2 regions of the Streptococcus sp. SCPM-O-B-23252 (M501) genome follow, and region 1 is predicted to be linked to the other one. Evidence: predicted binding sites of a transcription regulator. Region 1 holds the regulator's gene; the other holds the start of a gene.

Region 1 (11,419 bases):
AGACACCTTTATAGCGTGGGTTCTCTGTCTTAGAGGCTTGCTCTTTGGCAGTTGTGCGACCTTCCTCCAAGCTAGGACGTTTTGGTTTTTCAGGTGCTGGGGTCACTGCTGGTTTTGTTTCTTTGCTAGGACTTGGGGCCAGGCCTTGATTGGCTTCTGGAAGTCTTGGTGTCACCGGAGTTTCTTGGCTCGCTTGTGTTTCGCTCGAAGCGATGGCAGGAGTTTGTGCTACCTCAGCGCTTTGTTGACTTTGTGTGGTTTTGCTTGTGGTCTTTTTCTCTTCCTTTTTACTAGTAGAGCTTTGTTTCACTTGCGCAATTTTACTAGTTGAAGATGGACTGGTTTCCTTTTTCTTTTCTGATCCACAGCCGCTTAAGAGAAGAGCAGCTGTTAGAGCAAGGGTAGATAGACTAAATAAGGTTCCTTTCGTTTTCATGGCAATACCTCTCTTTTGTAACATTTGTTACATTTTGTAATATAATTGTAACATTCATCTATAGGGAAGTCAAGAGGATTTACAAGTCTTATAAAAATAGAAACTAGTTTCAAAAAAAGAGTGAACAAATGGAGCCCTACTCCAAGCATTCACTCTTTTTCTTATTGATAAACTTCTTGATAAAATTCGATGGTATCTCCATCTTGGACAGTCGTTTCTGCTGCCCCTTTTGGTGCCATCTCTCCATTGATCTTGTACATCCAATAGAGTCCCTTGCTTTCATCCTGGGCTACGCCATCGATCGAGGTGATGAGGCCGCTCTTCTCCTCAATCTTGTAGTTAGCTTTCAGGACTTCCATCAGGTTGGCTTTTTCAGCAACCTTCAAGGTCTTGCTTTGAGCTTCTTGCCCTTCAGGGGCGATACTGACCGTAATGGTAATTTGTTTTTCTTTGGCTACTTGTGAGCTAGAAGATGAGCTTTCCGTAGTCGATGGTGTACTTTGTCCGCAACTGACCAATACAAGAGCTGCTAGGACAGCAAAGAAGCTATAAAGTGTTTTTTTCATGATACAATCTCCTAAATACTACATAAAGTAGAGGGTAAAAACAGGCGGTGGAAAGGGCGTGGGCTAGGTTAAAGCTAAAGCCATTCACCAGTGCGTAGGTCCACCAAGGCATGTGATAGAGGACAGCATAAACACTATCAATCAACATCCCGTAGAGAAAGGATAAAATGCCGGCCACCAGGGTTTGGACTTCCAAAGACAAGTGGCGATAAAGCCCCCGCCAAAGAGTCAAGAGGAAGGCAAAGGCCAGTATCTGAGCGAGCACCACTGGACTCATCCCCAAGAGAAAAGCCGAGGTAAACATGGTGACCGCCATCACCAAACAGGCAAATTGCCAATCTTCAAATAGCACCAGTAAAAAGAAAATGGCACTAATGGGTTGGACATTGGGCAAGAAGGCAAAGGCTTGTCTCAGTACCACACAGAGGGCTGCTAAGAGGGTGATTCGGGTCAAGCGTTTGAGAGGCACTGCATATCCTCCTAGTCAATCGTGAAGTTAAGCTGACCAGACTTGACACCTACCTTGAGGGTTTGCCCTTCAGCCACTTCTCCTCTCAAGAGGATCTCTGCCAAGTAGTCTTCCACCTGGGTCTGAATGGTCCGGCGCAAAGGACGTGCTCCCATCTCTGGATCATATCCGTGAGTCGCCAGCCATTTAAGGGCAGACGCTTGGAATTTCAGAGTAATGCCTTTCTCTGCTAGAGATTGAACCAATGGTTTCACCATAATCTTGACAATCTCATGCATTTGATCACTGGTCAAGCTATGGAAGACAACCTTCTCATCAATCCGGTTGATAAACTCTGGTCGATAGGCCTTCTTCAACTCTTCGAAGATGCGTTTCTCCATATTGGCTTGGTCAAAGCGAATACCCTTGGCTCCAAAGCCAACTGTCTTATCATCTCGTAAAGCGGTAGCTCCCAAGTTTGAGGTCATGATAATAATAGTATTGGAGAAATCTACTTTGCGTCCCTTGCTGTCGGTCAAGACACCGTCATCCAATACTTGCAAGAGAACGTTAAAGATATCTGGATGGGCTTTTTCCACCTCATCAAACAAGAGGACTGAATAAGGTTTGTTGCGGACTTTTTCCGTCAACTCGCCCCCTTCTTCATAACCGACATAGCCTGGAGGGGCACCGTTGAGACGACTGGCCGCAAATTTCTCCATGTATTCACTCATATCAAAGCGGATCAAAGCGGACTCGTCATCAAAGAGGACTTCAGCCAGCGCCTTCGCCAGCTCGGTTTTTCCGACCCCAGTCGGACCGAGGAAGAGGAAGGAACCAATTGGCCGTTTGTGAGACCGAATTCCCGACTGATTACGGCGGATCGCTCGGCTGATACTTGAGACAGCCTGATCCTGACCGATCACGCGCTTATGAAGTTCTGCTTCCAATTCAAGGTATTTCTTAGCTGCTGTTTGGGTTAGTTTCTCCACAGGAATGCCTGACAATTGACTAAGCGTCTTTAGGATATCCTCTTCCTTGACTTCTAGCTGGTAGCCTTTTGGACTGACATCTTCTTTTAGTAACTGAGCAACTTTTTTCCATTGCCCCTTGAGTAAGGCTTGATCAGCAGCTGTCAAGTCGGACTGAAGACCGGCTTGAGGCCCCTTGTTTTGCACGGTCGCTGCCGCCTCATCTAAGAGGTCAATGGCGGAGTCAGGCAAGAGGCGACTGGTTAAATAACGATTGGCATAGACAACAGCTGTCTCAATAGCCGCATCCGTAATATGAACACGGTGGTGACGTTCATAGGTCTTCTTGAGCCCTTGCAAAATCGCAATGCTATCTGCAACAGAGGGTTGCTCAATCAAGACCTTAGCAAAGCGGCGTGACAGAGCAGCGTCTTTTTCAATGTGTTTTTGGTATTCTTCTTGCGTAGTGGCTCCTACGGTCCGTAGGGTTCCACGGGCCAAGGCTGGCTTCAAGATATTGGCCGCATCCAAGGTGGAGTCAATCCCAGAGCCAGAGCCCATAATAGTATGGAGCTCATCAATGAAGAGGATGATATGGCCATCTTCTTCGATATCATTGATGATGTTGTTCATCCGCTCTTCAAAATCTCCACGGAACCGCGTCCCTGCGACAACATTCATCAAGTCCAACTCTAAGACCCGCATCTTAGCCAGCTCCGTCGGGACATCTCCGCTGGCAATCCGTTGAGCCAAGCCCAAGGCTAGAGCGGTCTTTCCGACACCAGCATCCCCGACAAGGACCGGATTATTTTTCGTTTTGCGGCTCAAAATCTGAATCATCCGCGAGATTTCTTGACCTCGACCAATCACCGGTTCCAAACTGCCATTGCGAGCCATTTCTGTCAGATCTCGGGTATAGTCTTCCAAACCACCGCTGGTAGAGGCTGGCATGCCCATCATATTTCCCATGGTTTGACGATTGGGTTGCTGGGCCCGATAGAGCGAACGAATGGCCTTGACAGCTTCCTTGTCCCAACCTGCTCGTTGTTCCAAACTCTTCCGAAGCTCGACGATTTTAATGCCCTCTTCCTGATCATCATAGCGGAAGCCGACATACTCCAATACTTGAGAAGCCAAGGCTCCCCGTTCTAAAAGAAGCGCCAAGAGGACATGCTCTGTTCCAAGACTTTTGGCATGGACTGCCTGGGCAATCTCTTGGGAACGTTTCATGATTTCTTCGACACGGAAAGAAAAAGGAAATACCTCATAGCGGCCATCCCGTTGGTAGACTTGACCCGTAATGTGCTCAGCCGCATCTTGAAAATCATCAATCTGCATAGGATAGTCACTTAAGACGGAACCAGCTACACTATAAGGATTATTGGCTAAGGCTACTAGGATATGCCAGGTATCTAGCGTTTGGGACTCAAAATGACCCGCCAAGATTTGAGCGGCTTCAATCGTTTCTAATAGGGCTTTTGAATAGTTCATAAGGAGATTACATTCCCTTTCTATCGACTTGTTGGATAATTTTTCGTAGGATATTGGCTCTTAAGCGATGGGCTTCACTTCCCAGAACCTCGTCTGTTGTCGTCACTGACAAAAGCTCTGCCTCTCTCTTTGTAAGGAGTTTTTCTTCAAATAGCATTTGAAGGATATCGCCAAAAACAGTCTGACTGATTTGTTCTCCGATGCTTGCGCCAAGCTCTTCTAGCATCTGGTGTTGATCTGAAAATTGGACCTTGCCAATCCGGATGTAACCTCCGCCTCCACGCTTGCTCTCTACGATATAGCCTCGACTTTCGGTAAAGCGGGTCTTGATCACATAATTGATTTGACTAGGAACAACTTGGAAAACATCCGCTAATTCGCTTCTCTTGAGCTCTGCGATGCCTGCTTGAGCCAGTAGCGACTTGATATAGGCCTCAATGCTATCTGATGTATTTTTACTTGCCATGATGCTCCTTTCTAACCTTTTCATTCTAGATAAGCTCTCTGCTTTTCAGAGTATCAAAAATGGTCTCACCATCCATGATGTCATTCTTGACCTTATCTGACTATTATACAATTTTTGCGCCTGTAAATAAAGCAAAGACTACGTCGAGATAGAATCTGAAGACCCCTTGTTGCTAGCCAGAAGGAGGCAAAAAAAGAGGCTAGCTATTGCTAACCTCTTGTAGAAGGGACTTTAGGATTTCCGACGAGCGTATTTCACTCTTCCGCCTAAGAAACCTAAGCCGAGTAGTCCGATCCAAGCTAAGAAACTTGCCTTCTCTGATCCTGTCTGTGGCAGTTTTTCTTGGGACTGCACAGGGTCTGGATTTACGGCTTCTACCACAGGAGAAGGAGGAGTCTCTTTCGAAGCAGTCGGTTTCAAAATTGGAGCAATTCCACTTTCTTTTTTGTCTTCTGGAGGAAGGAGCTGTTTTGTTTCTTGTGAATCTTCACTAGGACTTGTTGGTAGCGGCACTTCGGGAATCATAGGAGCTTCTTCTACTTCCTTCGTCCCGACTTCCGTAATCTGATCCTGGGCCCCCACTTCGACAAAGGCATCGACTTCTGTCCGAATTTCTTTGCCTTCTTCTTGTCGAACCTCAATCAATTTCAATCGGCGTCCGACCTTCCCTGCTTGAAGGATCCGGCTTTCGCCCTTGGCCAAGTCCTTGTTCTCACGTGTTTGACTTTCAAATGGAATTTCTTCTGCTTCGATGAGAAGTTCTGGCTTTTCAAGAACCAAATCCCGAACACCTTCGTCTGGGCGTGTCTGCGTCAGCGGTTCATAATTGTGAACATCTCCTAAGATGGTTTCAAGGGCTTCGACTTGATTAGCTGCAGCAACCAAATCTGGTCGCTCTTGATCCAACAACTGAGTCAAGTCCGTCAATTGTCCTTGAACCGTCGGTTTGAGATCTGCTTTCAAGCGATCGAGAGAAGTAGCCTTGATCTTTTCTACTCCTTCTCTGATGATCTGTTGCAGCTCTTCTTGACTGAGCAACTGACTATCTTTCCCTGATAGGATAAATCGGTCTACCTGGATGGCTCTGGATGATTGAGGGTCATTGAGGGCTGGATCCAGATGCAGACGTAGCTGGTGGTAGCCTTTTGCTAGACCTTGTAGATTGACCAAACTCTGGTCGAGCTTGCGTTGATCTCCGTAGCCACTGAAATAATGATCGCCTTCGATCTCATAATCATGACCACGCCCTTCTTCGAAGGCTATTTCTTTTCCATCCAGAGTGACGCTGTAGAGACCATGGCTTGGATCGACCACTCCTCGGACCTCCACGCCTGTTCCCTTAAAGGTAATGGTCACTTCAATGTGTTTCTTGCCTTCTTCATCGGTCACTTGGTTAAAGCTGGACCAAGATTCTGTGCCATTTGAGAAGTTTGTATTGTCTGTCTCGTGCTGCCAACCCTCACTGTAATGCAGTTTCGGATCTTGGTCATCTACTTCCTTGCGATTTTCTGGCAACTGGTCCTCGTTCATCACTTGGACTGTCAGTTCTGGAATAAAGCCGACCAGACTTCCTTGATCCGGATGGAGCAATTTGACCTTAAAGTCATAGACGTCGGTCGCTTTCCCTGCAAAATCAAGGGTTGGAACTTGGACTGTTTTTTCTGTCTCGCCATCTGCGAACTCAAGGGTGACGTTGGTATCTTTGTAGACCTTGCCATGAACCCCTGTTCCTGGTTCTGTGATCAATTTAAGACTGGCACTTCCTTTAGAGCCACCTTTTCTCTTGACGACGACTTGCGCTGGGTCGCCTTTCTTAACAGCTAGGGTTGGCTGAGCAAACTCAAAGAGACCCTTTTCTTGGTTGTTAAGGGCATAAATCCCTTCCGTTGCGATCGCATCCCCCTTGCTATTGACCAAGGTCAAGGTATGGGATCCTGCTGCCAAGTCCGGTGTTTCATAGACCTTTTGACTGCGTTTGCGGCTTGGGCTTTGGGTATTGACCGTCGCTAGTTTTTGGCCATCGACATAGACATCCATTTCCCCATGACCAGGATCGACAGTTGCGACGACATAGGCCTTGGTGCCTTCAAATTGATAGGTCACCGAAGCTCCTTTCTCCTTGGTCCACATAGAGGTGCCTCGAACGCCTTCTCCCTCTTCATTCCATTGGCCATTGGCCCGCTCAGCAGTCCGGTCAGAATGATAAGTCAAACCAAGCGGATAACCATCGGTTTCTTCAATGCTAGCTGGCGTCTTATAGACAGAGACTCCGTTCAAGATTGGAGTAGCTTGGGCATCGGTGATGGACACCCGGATATAGCGACTATCAACTGGTTGCCCTTTGATCAAACGGCGATATCCTACGGTTGAACCAGCCCCAAAAGGAACCCATTGACCATTCACAGCCACATCAATGTTGAAACCAGAAATCCGTTGGCCTTTCTCGATCGTTTCCTTGAGCTCTACCACATCAAAGTGTTGCTCTTTTCCAAGATCGAGGACAAAAGAGCCGGTCTTGGCATCATCTGCAGGTGCCCAACTGGTCTTTTCATCCCCATCTGTCAAATGGCTGGCTGAATAATGAGCATTGCGTCGTGTCGAGTCAGCTTCGACCAAAGCTCCTGCCGCATAGTCCACACTGTAGAGCTGGTCCAAGGTCTGACGGAATTCTTTCAAACGGGCTACATCGGCATCCGCAAATTTCCCATCTTGATTGGGTGGAATATTAAGCAAGAGCGGGGTTCCACGGCCGACTGATTTGAAGTAAATATCCATCAATTCGCGCAAGGACTTAGGCTCTTGATTGTCATGGTAGAACCAGCCGGAGCGAATAGAAACATCCGCTTCTCCCACTGAGTATTGCTTCCCTTCCGGATCCCCGTGATTGAGATAGCTATTGGATGGATTGTTGCGGATCTTATCTGGATTGACCTTATGCCAAACTGGATCTCCAGCAATTCCCTTTTCATTTCCAATCCAACGAACATTGGTGGGCTCAGCTGAGAAGATGGCAATGTCCCCTTGGGCCTTACGAATGGCATCAAACCACTTATCGAAGGTATAAGTGACTTTTTGAGCCCCATCGCCCCGCGCTCCATCCATCCAGACTTCTACGAACTTGCCCTTGTTTCCATATTTTGGATCTTCAAGGATTTCTTTGAGCTGGTTGAGATAGTATTCATTGTATTGGTCCTCTGTATCCACATGGTAGAGCGGGCTGTGAGCATCCCAAGGCGAGAGGTAGACCCCCATATCCATGTCATACTTGCTGGCAGAAGCAGAAACCTCGGCTAGGATATCGCCTTTTCCTTCCTTCCAACCGCTTTTAGCAATGGTATGGTCAGTGTATTTAGAAGGGTACAAGAGGAAGCCATCGTGGTGCTTGACGACCATGATGGTTCGTTTAAAGCCAGCATCCTTGAGTGTTTTGATCCACTGATCGGTATCCAGATGCTCTGGATAGAAATAATAAGGGTCTTCTTTCCCATCTCCCCACTCACGATCATAGTAAGTATTCATCCCAAAGTGGATGAAAGCTGCTAGTTCTTCGCGGTGGTATTGCATCTGAGCCTTGCTTGGAAGTGGTCCATAATCCGCAATATCAGGCTCCTCATCTAGAGAAGTGGCTGGTTGGCTTGCTTCTGTCCCTTGGCTAACTGCGCGATTTTCTTTCTCACTAGTAGCTGGTGAGGGCTGTTCTGATTCTTCTTGGTGCTCGTTCACAGTTTTCTCCTCCTTTCCTTGATCTCCTGCATTGCTCGTTTCGACCCGTTCTTCGCGAGTTTCACTCCTCTCAGCTTGTTCCTCTGCGTAACTGGTAGTCACTCCTAAAAAACAAGTCGCTACGACTACAGAGCAGACGCCTACTGAGAGCTTGCGAATGCCAAATCGATTTTTCTTATCAACTAATCTTTTTCCCATACTCTATTCCTTTATGTCATCAGGTAAAGAGGGTGGAGACTTTCCCCATCCTCTTTCTGTTACCTGTGAACTTTTCACCGTTTTTTACTAGTTTCTCTAGCTGTTTTATTTGGCCTTATTGGCTCTTTTTTTCTGATCGTCCAGCACAGCACTGGCAAGGCCTGCCGCTAGGATTCCAGCAACGAGGCTTGCGACGCTTTCTTCCGTTCCCGTATTTGGTAATCTACCTTCGGAAACTGAAGTTGCTGAAACTGCTGGTGTTTGAGCTGTTTTCTCGACTTCCTTCCCTGCTGCATCTGTCCCTTCCTGACGCACTGCTTTGACCTCAAGAGATGCTTGAGGAGTTGGGGTAGCTACTGGTCCTTCAGAGCCATGAGGATGTTCTGGGTTCGGAAGCGGTTGTGGTTCTGGTTGTGGCTGCGGTTGTGGTTCTGGCTGCGGCTGCGGCTCTGGTTGTGGAGTATCTGGAAGCACTTCTTTCGTGCCCACCTCTGTGATTTCTGCCACTGGATCTAGCTCTACAAAGGCATCTAGTTCCTTCCGGCTTTCCACACCATTTTCTTGAGAGACTTCCACCAAGCGCAATTTGCGGCCTTTTTGACCTTCTTGAACCACACGTTTCTCACCTTTTGGAAGTTCCGCATTTGGACGTTCTAAGCGTTCAAAGTCCATCTCTTCTGGCTCAATCACCAACTCTGGTTTGGTGTGGACCAGATTCTTGACCCCTTCTTCAGGAATGGCTGAGCCTGTAGGTGCTTTTGCGGAGAGAGAAAGTTGATATACTTTTTCGAGCTTGCCATCTTCTGAGACAACCTTGACAAGCACAGGGGCATTGGCACTTTTAGCATCTACGACCGTAACGGCTGTTCCATTCTTACCTTGTGCCGAAACGATTGGACGTTCTCCCTCATACTCTAGATGATATTCTGTCACATCTGGGTTAAAGCCTTCTAGGTCTTTGCCATTCACTTGGATGGTGACATCAGTTGTTGCCTGGGCCTCTTCTGTTGGAGCATAGGCGCTCAATTCAACGATTCCAATTCCTTTTAGATTTTCATCACGGACCATTCTTAAACGGATGGCTTTGGTTCTAGTTTCATTGAAGCTGAGGTTAGAGATATAACCAGGCTCAAAGGCATAATCCAAGCTATACGGGATTTCTTCCCAGTTAGAGGCCTGGTTAAATGGATGATCTGGAAGATTCTTCAGATTGCCGTAATCATCTGGGACATCAAAGTCTGGACCAATGTAGCGTTCAAGAACAGTTTTCGTTGGCAGACCTGTTTCCTGATCTGCAAAGAAGTCGACTGCTACTTTATTGACTAAGCGCTCTGTTACTTGACCATTTTTCTTGAAGATGAGACCAGCAAACACTTCTGTTTGATCCGGCTCTCTCTTCCAGTTGGTCCAACGGTAGTACTCGTTGTAGCCACCATCATTGATGTAATCGATATAGTCGATTTGATTTGGATCGAGATCGTTGGTTTCACTAGCAAATGCTCTGGTATCCTCTGCATTGTAGTCACGGTTCACAGAGAGGATTTCTCCTGTCTTTTCGGACACCCGGACGGTCAGCTGAGCTGTCAGATCATAGCCAATGACTTTTCCTTCTAACGTGAAGCTGCCTTCATGAGAAAGTGCATCAGCTGGGATAGCCTGCCAGTCCACCGTAAGTTCCTTGCGTTCATAACCTGTGTCCCCTTTGAAGTAGACACCTACTGTAGATGGTAGAACCAGATCTTGACCGACTTTCACAAAACGTCTGCCTGCTTCTACTGCTACTGGAGTAGCTTGTTTCAGTTTTTCTGCATCACTTGTGAGATAGAGGCGGTATTCTTGTAAGATAGTACCATCTTCTGCTTTATGGATGACACGGATTGGCTCACCTTCATGGACGCTTGGCACAACCGTTGCAAGACCGTGATGGCTAGCTGTCGCTTCCACTTGTGGATAAGCCCGATCACGCGCATCGATGTAGTAATCGGTCACACTTGGATTAACTCCTGGTAAAACCTCACCGTTGACACGAATGGTCACCTGGCTCTTTTCTTCTGCCGCCACCTTATTGGCAAAGATCTGAATCTCTGAAATAGAGCTTCCACGCTTGCCTTCTGGTGTCTTCATGCGGATCCGAACGGCATAGGTGTCGACTTTATCAAAACTGAAATGATTCATCTTGCCAGCTGCTACCGGTTCTTCAACGGTTAGGTTGCTGACTTCTTTCCAGTTGGCTGGATTGTTAAATGGATGGTCTGTTTCGTCTTTAACACGATTTGGATTGCTTGGAACAGTTGGGATTTGTTCCCCTGTATAGTACTCAATCACATATTCACTTGGAGCCCCAACGCCGTGGTCTTCATGGAAACCAACATGGAGGTTGTCCACTGCTCGCTTGGTCAAGATACCAGAATCCCCAAACAAGATACCAACAGAATCTTCCGCATTGTCACGGCCCCAGTTGGTCCAACGGTTAGCTGGAGCATCGGTAAAGGAGATGACCTTATCATTGACCTTAGCAACTGGATCCGCATCGTTAGAGTCACTTGCAAAAGCGAGTGGCAAGACTGATCCTGTCCATTGCTCTGCTACGTTGGCCCCCTTGACTGTGTTTGCGGAAACACGAATATGAAGACGGGTTGGAAGATCCGTTCCTTCTACACGACCAGAGAGGACAACTTCTCCTTCTTTGGCCAAGAGTTGCGGATCGACCGCATCCCATGCCACCTTAGCAGTATAGATCTTACCATTAGAGTGATAGGTCCGCACGCTTTCTGGAAGGGCTGGTTTTTCTCCGACTGGAGTGGTGGTGCTGACTTCTTCTACAGCGATAATGCCTTCAACTGTGACTTGGGCTTGGGCTTCTTTTTCCACACCTTCTACATGACCTGTGATTGTAAAGCTATGGTAATCCTTGACTTGATCTGCTGTCACGGCATCCCAGGTCACACGTTTTTCTTTCGGGAATACCTTGTCATACTCGACCAAGACTGTCTCTGGAAGAGCTGGCAAAACATTTCGATCCGTACTAATCCGTACAGGACGCACCTTGACAACCGTCTTTTCTTCAGGATTTGGCGTGATGGTAAAGGTGACTTCTCCCGTTTGTCCTTGGAAGCTAGC
Region 2 (11,419 bases), on a different contig from region 1:
CACCAATCAATGTCGTTGTGAATATTGAAGATATTCGCCTTCCAAATGATGTCGAAGTTGCTGAGTACGACTTTGATATGAAACGAAATCGTTAATATGTTTGTCCTACAATTAGTTAGAAATTTCTTTCAGGTTTTTGAGCTAGTACTAATCATCTATGCTTTGCTTAGTTGGTTTCCAAATGCATCAGAATCGGCTTTAGCTAAAATGGTTCAACGGATCGTCGAACCATTTTTGAGCCTATTTAGAAAGATTCCTTTGCAATTTGGTGGGTTAGACTTTACAGTCATGTTTGCCTTACTTGCTCTATCCGTAGTGGAACGATTTGTCCTTCAATTTTTGGTGCAGTTCATATGACCAAGGGATTTTATCAACACTATAGTGCAGAAGACCACGTCTTTATCGATCGAGTTCTAGAATTAGTAGCTCGAGTGGAGCAACAGTATAGTTTTGAACTGACTTCCTTTTTAAATCCACATCAGGTTGATATTTTACGACAAATTGGTGCCCACCACGGTTTGCAGGTGTTTTCAAGTGCAGAAATCTATCCTACAGAATATGCACGAGTGATTCTTGCTCCCAGCTACTATCAGTTAGAGGCATCTGATTTTGAAATGAGTCTGTTAGAAGTTCTCTATCCAGATAAGTTTTATCGGTTAAGTCACTCTCAAGTTTTGGGTTCGCTTCTCCATCAATTAGGCATAGAAAGAAAGTCTTTTGGAGATATTCTAGTTGGACAAGGGAAGATTCATATCTATGTGGATGAACGTTTCTCCTCCTATTTCAAAGAGAATCTTAAGAAGATCGCAAAAGCATCTGTCAAGATTCGTGAGGTTGACTGTCGAGAACGGATCAGCGTAGACGAACCATCCAAACTCAAAGACCTATTGGTTACTAGTGTTCGACTTGATAAACTAGTAGCTTCTACCTTTAAGCTTTCTCGGTCTGTAGCTGTTCAATTAGTTCAGTCGGGTCAGGTAAAGGTAAACTATGCCACTATTGATAATCCTAGTCGGATGATCCAAGTAGCAGATTTAATTAGTGTTCGAAAGTATGGCCGATTTAAAATACTATCAGAAAATGGCCTATCAAAAAGTGGAAAATGCAAATTAACGGTTGAAGTATTTTCCAGTAGAAAATAAGGAGGAACTATGGCACTTACAGCTTTAGAAATCAAAGATAAACGCTTTTATGTAAAATTTAGAGGCTACGATGCTAAAGAAGTTGAAGAGTTTCAAGACATGGTCTACCGAGACTATGAAAAATTAGTTCGTGAAAATCATGAATTGGAAACAAAAATTAGTGCGTTGGAAGAGCGCTTGAACTACTTTGACGAAATGAAAGACTCTTTGAGTCAATCAGTATTGATCGCTCAAGATACAGCAGAACGTGTAAAACATGCGGCAAATGAACGCTCAGAAACAATTGTTCGTCAAGCGGAGCAAGATGCTCACCATTTAGTTGAAGAAGCAAAAGCAAAAGCAAATGAAATTCTTCGTCATGCTACAGACAATGCCAAAAAAGTTGCTGTAGAAACGGAAGAATTGAAGAATAAGACACGCGTCTTCCATCAACGTTTGAAATCAACTATCGAAAGTCAATTGAGCATTATTGATACACCAGAATGGGATGAAATTCTTCGCCCAACTGCTATGTATATTCAAACAAGTGATGAAGCATTTCGTGAAATTGTTGAGAAAGCTTTGGGTGAATCTGTTCATCATCATTCAGAAGATGCTAACATTGATTTGACACGTCAATTTACTTCAGCTGAAATTGAAGAATTGCAAAAACGTATTGAGGCAGCTAACTTAGAGTTAGGCGCAACTCAAGCTTTTCAAGGATTGAATGAAAAAGTGAAAGAAGCATTGGAAGAAGCAGAAAAAAATCATGAAGATCAAGATTCTATTGATGTTGTCTTAGAAACTCCTGAAGCTGATGATATCGATGCTCCAGAAGAAGGACAACGTGAATCTGTTTCAATCTTATAATCTGTAAAAACAGTGACCTTATCAAATAGTTTTAGCGAGCAGGTGATGGTGGAAGACTTGCACTTCCTTTGTTAAGGTTGATCCTTTTACGAATCTTAGTGGTGAAATGAGTAACCACTAACGCTGGTCAGCGTTAGCGACAAAAGAGGAGAAAGAGAGTACTCTCTTTCTTGAATGAAGGTGGTACCACGACTTGTCGTCCTTTTTGGCGAGGTCGTGGTCTTTTATTTTGTAGAATTATTTTTTTAGAGGAGACACCATGAAACTCAAAGAAACACTGAATTTAGGGAAGACAGAGTTCCCGATGCGGGCTGGTCTGCCTACAAAAGAGCCAGTTTGGCAAAAAGAATGGGAAGAAGCAAAGCTTTACCAACGTCGTCAAGAATTGAACCAAGGAAAACCACATTTCACCTTGCATGATGGCCCTCCGTATGCCAACGGAAATATCCACGTAGGACATGCCATGAACAAGATTTCAAAAGATATCATTGTTCGTTCTAAGTCTATGTCAGGTTTTTATGCACCGTACATCCCAGGTTGGGATACACACGGTTTGCCAATCGAGCAAGTCTTGGCCAAACAAGGTGTCAAACGCAAAGAAATGGACTTGGTTGAGTACTTGAAACTTTGCCGTGAATATGCTCTTTCTCAAGTAGATAAACAACGGGAAGACTTCAAACGTTTGGGTGTTTCTGGCGACTGGGAAAATCCATATGTTACCTTGACTCCTGATTATGAAGCAGCTCAAATCCGTGTCTTTGGTGAAATTGCTAATAAAGGCTATATCTACCGTGGAGCCAAGCCTGTTTACTGGTCTTGGTCATCTGAGTCAGCCCTTGCTGAAGCGGAAATTGAATACCATGATTTGGTTTCTACTTCGCTCTACTATGCCAACAAAGTCAAAGATGGCAAAGGTGTCCTTGATACAGATACTTACATCGTTGTTTGGACAACAACTCCATTTACCATCACAGCTTCTCGCGGGTTGACTGTTGGTGCGGATATTGATTATGTCTTGGTGCAACCAGCTGGCGAAGCTCGTAAATTTGTGGTCGCTTCAGAATTGCTGAACAGCTTGTCTGAAAAATTTGGCTGGGCCGATGTTCAAGTTTTGGCAACTTACCGTGGTAAAGAATTGAACCACATCGTGACAGAGCACCCATGGGATACCGCAGTAGATGAACTTGTTATCCTTGGTGATCACGTTACAACAGACTCCGGTACAGGTATCGTCCATACAGCCCCTGGTTTTGGTGAGGATGACTACAATGTCGGTGTTGCCAATGGTCTCGAAGTTGCTGTAACTGTCAACGAACGCGGGATCATGATGGCCAACGCGGGTGAGGAATTCGAAGGTCAATTCTATGACAAGGTTGTTCCAACAGTTATTGAAAAACTTGGTAGCTTGCTCCTTGCTCAAGAAGAAATCTCTCACTCCTACCCATTTGACTGGCGTACGAAAAAACCAATCATCTGGCGTGCTGTGCCACAATGGTTTGCTTCAGTATCTAAATTCCGTCAAGAAATCTTGGACGAAATTGAAAAAGTCAAGTTCCACTCAGAGTGGGGCAAAGTCCGTCTGTACAACATGATCCGTGACCGTGGCGACTGGGTTATCTCTCGTCAACGTGCTTGGGGTGTCCCACTCCCAATCTTCTACGCTGAAGATGGCACACCAATCATGACAGCTGAAACCATCGAGCATGTAGCTCAACTCTTTGAAGAACATGGTTCCATCATCTGGTGGGAACGGGATGCCAAAGACCTCTTGCCAGAAGGATTTACCCATCCAGGTTCACCAAATGGTGAGTTCAAGAAAGAAACAGACATCATGGATGTATGGTTCGACTCTGGTTCATCATGGAATGGGGTGGTAGTGAACCGTCCTGAGTTGACTTACCCAGCTGATCTCTACCTTGAAGGTTCAGATCAATACCGTGGTTGGTTCAACTCATCTCTCATCACCTCTGTAGCTAACCATGGTGTCGCACCATACAAACAAATCTTGTCACAAGGTTTTGCTTTGGATGGTAAAGGTGAGAAGATGTCTAAATCTCTTGGGAACACCATTGCTCCAAGCGATGTTGAAAAACAATTTGGTGCGGAAATCTTGCGTCTCTGGGTAACCAGTGTAGACTCAAGCAACGACGTGCGTATCTCTATGGATATCTTGAGCCAAGTTTCTGAAACTTACCGCAAGATCCGTAACACTCTTCGTTTCTTGATTGCTAACACTTCTGACTTTAACCCAGCTGAGGATGCAGTAGCTTACGAAGAACTTCGTTCTGTTGATAAGTACATGACCATTCGCTTTAACCAACTTGTGAAGACCATTCGTGATGCTTATGCAGACTTCGAATTCTTGACAATCTATAAAGCCCTAGTGAACTTTATCAACGTTGATTTGTCTGCCTTCTACCTTGACTTTGCCAAAGATGTTGTTTACATCGAAGGAGCTAAGTCACTTGAACGCCGTCAAATGCAAACAGTCTTCTATGATATCCTTGTGAAAATCACCAAACTCTTGACTCCAATCCTTCCTCACACTGCGGAAGAAATCTGGTCATATCTTGAGTTTGAAGCCGAAGATTTTGTTCAATTGTCAGAATTGCCAGAAGCTCAAACATTTGCCAACCAAGAAGAAATCTTGGACACCTGGTCAGCCTTCATGGACTTCCGTGGACAAGCTCAAAAAGCCTTGGAAGAAGCGCGTAACGAAAAAGTCATCGGTAAATCACTTGAAGCTCACTTGACCGTTTATCCAAACGAAGTTGTGAAAACTCTTCTTGGAGCTGTTGATAGCAATGTAGCACAACTCTTGATTGTCTCTGAATTAACTATCGCAGAAGGACCAGCTCCAGAAGCTGCAGTGGCCTTTGAAGATGTAGCTTTCACAGTTGAACGGGCTGCTGGTGAAGTTTGTGACCGTTGCCGTCGTATCGACCCAACAACTGCAGAACGCCACTACCATGCAACCATCTGTGATCACTGTGCAAGCATCGTTGAAGAGAACTTTGCAGACGCAGTTGCAGAAGGCTTTGAAGCCAAATAAAAGAAATCAAAAGAAGTTCCATAAAGGAACTTCTTTTTTGGTGGCTAAAATAGTGTATCGTGTTCATCGTCAAGGCAATAAAAAAGTAAGGCAGAATAGCCTTACTAAATAATTGGGAAAGAAATTTCGATCAGTTTATCGGAGTAGAGCGTTTTAATAGTGGATTGGTCGATGATTTTGAGATCAATCTTGCGTTTTAAAAAGAACTCACGAATTTTTTCAACTTCTGTTTCACGAATGGCACGGTGTTTGTTACTAATCAACAATTCGTAATGAGTAGGAGCTTTGGTAAAGATAACATCGGTGTTACCAGCTGAATAGACCTCAACAAGGGTAGCATCGGTACTTTCTAATTGACTTTTGACCAAATTAGCATGACTATTTGTTGTATTCATAAGCTTCATGTGAGATCCTCCTAAGCTCTTTCTCCATTTATTATAGCACTTTTTTTTATTTTGTGAAAGAAGTCGCTTACAATTTTTGGGCAGATTTCCACATTTTGATTCCCCATTTATGGCTTCCTCTTTTTAACTTTTCAATGGCTTCGTCAATGGGGAACCAGGCAATGTTATTGAAATCCTCTAGAGGTTTTTGAGCTTCTACAAAGTCAGTTACTTCATAGATATAAGCAGGATTGTAGTAGTGAGTGTCGCGGTGACTGGAGTAGAAGTACTCATCTGCTTGTCCATAATACTCGCCGATGGTCGCAGTGAAGCCCAGCTCTTCGATCAGTTCGCGCTCGAGTGCCAATAAATGATCTTCTCCTGCCTCGATCTCACCACCTGGTAGGAACCAAGCTCCATTTGGAGCTTGGACCAGGATGATTTTATCCTTTGCTGAATTTGGAATCACCGCATAGACTCCATAACGATTGACATAGTCAACATTTTCTTCTTTTGTTCCAAAAGTTGCAACAGTCATAATGATACTCGCTTCTTATTTTTTTATCATTATAACATAGATGGACATAAAAAGCAGTAGGAGATGAAAATAAGAGAGATTCCTGGTAGCTACTAGGAATCTCTCTGTGGATTGCGATTATTCAGTTACTTTTTCTGCTTCGTTCGCAGGTTTGCTCTTTCCTTTGATGCAAATCTTCCCATTGCTGGTCATGACAGCCTTCAGATCTTTCTCACTAGGATTTTCTAGGTAGTAATCTGTAATGGCATCTTCAATATAGTCTTGAATGGTGCGACGAAGAGGACGTGCCCCCATTTTCGGATCGTAGCCCAAATCAACCAGTTTCTCCTTGACCTTATCGGTAACATCCAGGTGGATATCATTGTGGGCTAGGCGTTGGTTGACATCGTCTAACATGAGAGTGACGATTTGAAGGAGGTTTTCCTTAGACAAGGCTTTGAATTCAATGATGCCGTCAAAGCGGTTCATGAATTCTGGACTAAAGAAGTTCCCCAGTTCACCTAGGATAGAATTGGTACGACCTTCACGAGCCGCCCCAAAGCCGACATTAGCCTCCGCTTTTCCAGTTCCCGCATTGGAAGTCATAATGATAATGGTATCTTTGAAGCTCACCGTTCGGCCTTGTCCATCTGTCAAGCGCCCATCGTCTAAGACTTGAAGGAACATATGCATGACATCTGGGTGGGCCTTTTCGACCTCATCCAAGAGGATGAGAGAGTAAGGGTTGCGACGCACCTTTTCAGTCAGCTGGCCTGCTTCTTCATAGCCGACGTAGCCTGGAGGAGCACCGACCAATTTGGCAACGGCATGTTTCTCCATATACTCACTCATATCAAAGCGAATCATACTGTCGGCAGAACCAAAGAGTTCGATGGCCAATTGCTTGGACAACTCGGTCTTCCCGACACCAGTTGGTCCAACAAAGAGGAAGCTACCAATTGGACGGTTTGGTGTTCCAAGCCCTACCCGGTTTCGACGGATGGCCTTAGCAATTTTTTCAACAGCCTCATCTTGGCCAATGACATGAGCCTTCAAATCAGCTGCTAAGTTGATCAATTGGGATTGTTCTTTTTCTTTCAAATCGCCAACTGGAATATTGGTCTTTTGCTCGACGATGTGTTCGATGGTCTTTTCGCTAATGACTGGCGTATCTTGGTCAGTGACCTGTTGCCCTTGCATTTCTTTGTACTTAGCGATTTGGTCGCGGAAGTAGGCTGCCTTTTCAAAGTCTTCATCACGCGTCGCTTGAGCCTTGAGATTTTCGGCTTCAATTAAGCGTTGGTCGATGACTTTGGGATCGACAAAATTGAGGGTCAAGTTCATCTTAGAGCCTGCTTCGTCCAAGAGGTCAATGGCCTTGTCTGGCAAGAAGCGGTCTTGGATATAGCGATTGGAAAGGAGAGCCGCAGCCTCGATCGCACCATCGGTGTAGTGGACGTGGTGGTAGTCCTCGTATTTCTTTTGAATGCCTTTGAGGATGGTGATGGTTTCTTCCACTGTAGGTTCGTCGACCTTAACGGGTTGCATCCGGCGTTCAAGTGCCGCATCCTTTTCGATAATTCGGTATTCATTGAGGGTTGTCGCACCGACTAATTGCAATTCACCACGAGCGAGGGCTGGTTTGAGGATATTTCCAGCATCCATATTGCCGTCTCCAGCAGATCCGGCACCGACAATTTCATGGATCTCATCGATAAACAAAATCACATCTTCCCGACGACGGATTTCCTCCATCAATTGTTGCATGCGCTCTTCAAATTGCCCTCGGATCCCAGTTCCTTGAACCAAGCTGACAACGTCTAAGCGAATGACTTCCTTACCTTGAAGCTTGTGAGGGACATCCCCATCAACAATCTTTTGCGCTAGTCCTTCTACGACAGCTGTTTTTCCGACACCGGGTTCCCCAATCAGGACAGGGTTATTCTTGGTCCGACGGTTGAGGATTTCAATGACGCGAAGAATTTCATCGTCACGGCCAATGACCGGATCGATATCCCCACGACGAGCAATTTCAGTAACGTTAATTCCAAACTCTTCTAGGAGGCCCTTTGGTTGTTGTTTGGCTTGAGCTCTACTTGGTCCTGAAGAACGACCGTTTCCATTTGAGCCATAGCCATTTCCACCACCATAGCCTCCTCCAGATTGGGTCGGAGGGGTTTGGGGTTCTTGCGGAGCCTGGAAGTTTCCTAGTTGATTGAAGAAATCTTCAAAAGGATCCCGTCCTCCGCGATTTTGTTGGTTTAATCCTGCGAGCAGACTATTGTTAGGATCCGTTTTCATAATTTGATAGCAGTTCTGGCAAAGGTCTACTTGTTGTTGGTGACCATTCACGTTCGTATAAAGATGAATGGTTGAATCATTGATTTTACAGTTTTGACAAAGCATTCTCTTACCTCTTTCTCTAGGGTAAAAAGTGTAAAAACTATTGGTCAGAAATAGTCAAACTTTTATAGTTTCATTATAGCAGTATTCTAAAAGTTTGCAAGAATTTAGTATGAAGTCCGGTTTTAGGCATGGAATAAAGAGGAAAATAGCGGAAAAGTTGATTTTTATTGGAATTTCCTCCTTCTTTTATGATAAAATAGGAGAGTAGAAAGTAAATAGGAGAATCAAAATGGAATCACATTTGGTACGAATTATCAGCCGTTTGGAAGCGATGACGAAAGACGGTGGAAACTTAAAACGTAATTTTGAACGTGAAGGAGTTGTAGTTGCTGAAGTAGCTTACAACTATGATGAAGAAAATGGATCAGTATTTACTCTTCGTGATGTAGAAGCGCGTGAGACCTATACATTCGATAGCATTGACTTAATCGCAATGGAGATCTACGAATTGTTGTACTAAGAAGTATCAATCAAGAGTCTAGAGCATCTAGTCTCTTTTTTGTTGGAAGAAAATAGTTATAGTTTCTTCTTATAACCTTGTCTAATCAAGAAGTGTTAGGAGCAGGTTCACAAATCTGATATAATAGAGAAGATATTGAATAGAAAAGAGATTGAGATGACACATGTAATTGATGGGAAGGCATTGGCAGTAAAATTGCAGGGGGAATTGGCTGAAAAAACCGCTCGCCTGAAGGCTGAGACTGGTCAGGTCCCAGGCTTGGTAGTGATTTTGGTGGGAGAAAACCCAGCTAGCCAGGTCTATGTCCGCAATAAAGAACGGTCAGCTTTGGCAGCAGGATTTCGAAGTGAAGTGGTTCGACTGCCAGAAAGTATTTCCCAGGAGGACTTGTTGGCCCTCATTGACCGCTACAATCAGGATCCACTCTGGCATGGAATTTTAGTCCAGTTGCCTCTACCAGCCCATATCGACGATGAGGCAGTCTTGTTAGCCATTGATCCGGCTAAGGATGTCGATGGCTTCCATCCTCTCAATATGGGACATCTTTGGGCAGGAAATCCGATCATGGTCCCCTCTACACCAGCAGGGATTATGGAAATGTTTCGGGAATATGATATCGATGTTGAAGGGAAAAATGCAGTCGTCATTGGCCGTTCAAACATCGTTGGGAAACCGATGGCCCAGCTTCTCCTAGCAAAAAATGCAACGGTGACCTTGACCCATTCGCGGACTCATCATTTGGCTAAAATTGCTAGAAAAGCCGATATCTTAGTGGTGGCAATTGGTCGTGCCAAATTTGTTACAGCTGACTTTGTCAAAGAGGGAGCGGTCGTTATCGATGTCGGAATGAACCGTGACGAAAATGGGAAGCTCTGTGGAGATGTGGACTATGAACAAGTAGCTCCTCTGGCTAGTCACATCACTCCGGTTCCAGGTGGCGTTGGTCCTATGACGATTACCATGCTCATGTCTCAGACCTATGAGGCAGCTGTTCGGGCTTTGAAAAAATAGGCGAACTTGGATGGATTCGGGACAGTGTTTGTAGCTGTAGAATGTTTAGAAAAATTTTTAAGGTAGGAACTTCGCTTCCTGCCTTTTTTTAGCCTAAACGTGGTAAAATAGAGGGAGAAAGAAGGGACGCTTATGTTAAGAGTTGACCAAACATTGCTGCAACAAGTTATCCTTAGCCGTCATTCAGACTCCTATAAGGGAGACTATGGGCGTCTGCTCTTGATTGGAGGGACTTATCCCTATGGTGGAGCCATTATCATGGCAGCCCTCGCAGCGGTTCATAGTGGAGCGGGCCTTGTCACGGTTGCGACAGACCGCGAGAATATCCCTGCCCTCCATAGTCAGCTACCTGAAGCCATGGCTTTTGCTGTGACGGACCAAGAATTATTGGCTGAGCAAATCGCAAAAGCAGGCGTCATTTTATTGGGACCAGGACTCAATGCCAATGAGCTAGGGGTACACCTTGTAGAACTTGTTTTTGAAAGAGTTCAACCTCATCAAGTGCTCATTCTAGATGGTGGGGCCATTAGCCTCTATACTCGCTTAGGACTTTCTCTTCCTCCAGCTCAACTGGTCTTTACTCCTCATCAAAAAGAATGGGAGGCCATGTCCGGGCTAGCAATCGGAGATCAAGGGGAAGAAGCAACAAGGCAGTCTCTGTCCCAACTTCCTCCAGCAAGTATTTTAGTCCAAAAGGGTCCTCAGACTAAGATCTGGCAACAAGGGCAGACAGATTATTACCAACTATCGGTTGGAGGCCCCTATCAAGCAACGGGTGGTATGGGCGATACTTTAGCAGGGATGATTGCGGGCTTTGCGGGTCAATTTCCGCAAGTTGGACTCTATGAGCGCGTGGTAGTTGCCAGTCACCTTCATTCGGGCATTGCAGACGATTTGAGCAAGAATGCCTACGTGGTTTTACCGACCGCGATTAGTAAAGAAATTCCAAAATGGATGAGGGAAATTTGCCTTTCCAACTGCCAATAAAAAATCAAGTCTCAGATGATGAAATCTGAGGCTTTTTCCGTAGGTAGAATCAGATTTTTCCGCTTATTTTTGGTATAATTTATACTAGAATTTTCCGTGTGAAAGGGGAACTATGTCAGAGTATTTATCGGTATCCAGTCTGACCAAATACCTCAAGTTAAAATTTGATAAGGACCCCTATCTAGAGCGGGTCTATTTGACGGGTCAGGTCTCGAATTTCCGTAAGCGTCCCAATCACCAGTATTTTTCTCTAAAGGATGAAAAAGCTGTGATCCAGGCGACTGTCTGGGCTGGGATTTATAAGAGTTTCGGCTTTGAGCTCGAAGAAGGCATGAAGATCAATGTCATCGGTCGGATCCAACTCTATGAGCCAAGTGGCAGTTATTCCATTGTCATCGAAAAGGCGGAGCCAGATGGCGTCGGCGCTTTAGCTATTCAGTTTGAGCAGTTGAAAAAGAAACTCCAGGAAGAAGGCCTTTTTCAAGAGAAGTTCAAACAGGCTATCCCCCAGTTCTCCAAGAAAATTGGGGTTATTACCAGTCAGAGTGGGGCCGTTATTCGCGATATTATCACGACTGTTTCGCGGCGCTTTCCGGGCGTGGAGATTCTCCT

Evidence for each region. The regulator CtsR, encoded in region 1, represses protease genes until heat stress. The targets are predictions, from matches to a motif close to TTGGTCAAAAAAGGTCAAANA.
Region 2: a site for CtsR is predicted at 8,390-8,410, ahead of AC3E6G_RS06100 (ATP-dependent Clp protease ATP-binding subunit). Genes of this name have one in related genera too.

Annotation. Positions count from the first base shown of each region.
Region 1 covers NZ_JBYQGS010000003.1:42,706-54,124, forward strand. Annotated here, with positions in the region: gene AC3E6G_RS07575 (hypothetical protein) at 1-436, opposite strand, end outside; gene AC3E6G_RS07580 (DUF4430 domain-containing protein) at 598-1,002, opposite strand; gene AC3E6G_RS07585 (ECF transporter S component) at 983-1,471, opposite strand; gene AC3E6G_RS07590 (ATP-dependent Clp protease ATP-binding subunit) at 1,483-3,912, opposite strand; gene AC3E6G_RS07595 (CtsR family transcriptional regulator) at 3,920-4,378, opposite strand; gene AC3E6G_RS07600 (alpha-L-fucosidase) at 4,610-8,299, opposite strand; partial or broken gene AC3E6G_RS07605 (Ig-like domain-containing protein) at 8,405-11,419, opposite strand, start outside.
Region 2 covers NZ_JBYQGS010000001.1:1,242,305-1,253,723, reverse strand. Annotated here, with positions in the region: gene sepF (cell division protein SepF) at 1-95, shown strand, start outside; gene AC3E6G_RS06130 (YggT family protein) at 97-357, shown strand; gene AC3E6G_RS06125 (YlmH family RNA-binding protein) at 354-1,142, shown strand; gene AC3E6G_RS06120 (DivIVA domain-containing protein) at 1,152-1,991, shown strand; T-box leader at 1,982-2,198, shown strand; gene ileS (isoleucine--tRNA ligase) at 2,251-5,043, shown strand; gene AC3E6G_RS06110 (DUF1827 family protein) at 5,148-5,447, opposite strand; gene AC3E6G_RS06105 (NUDIX hydrolase) at 5,515-5,964, opposite strand; gene AC3E6G_RS06100 (ATP-dependent Clp protease ATP-binding subunit) at 6,082-8,349, opposite strand; gene AC3E6G_RS06095 (DUF1797 family protein) at 8,579-8,809, shown strand; gene AC3E6G_RS06090 (bifunctional methylenetetrahydrofolate dehydrogenase/methenyltetrahydrofolate cyclohydrolase) at 8,966-9,820, shown strand; gene AC3E6G_RS06085 (NAD(P)H-hydrate dehydratase) at 9,953-10,807, shown strand; gene xseA (exodeoxyribonuclease VII large subunit) at 10,920-11,419, shown strand, end outside.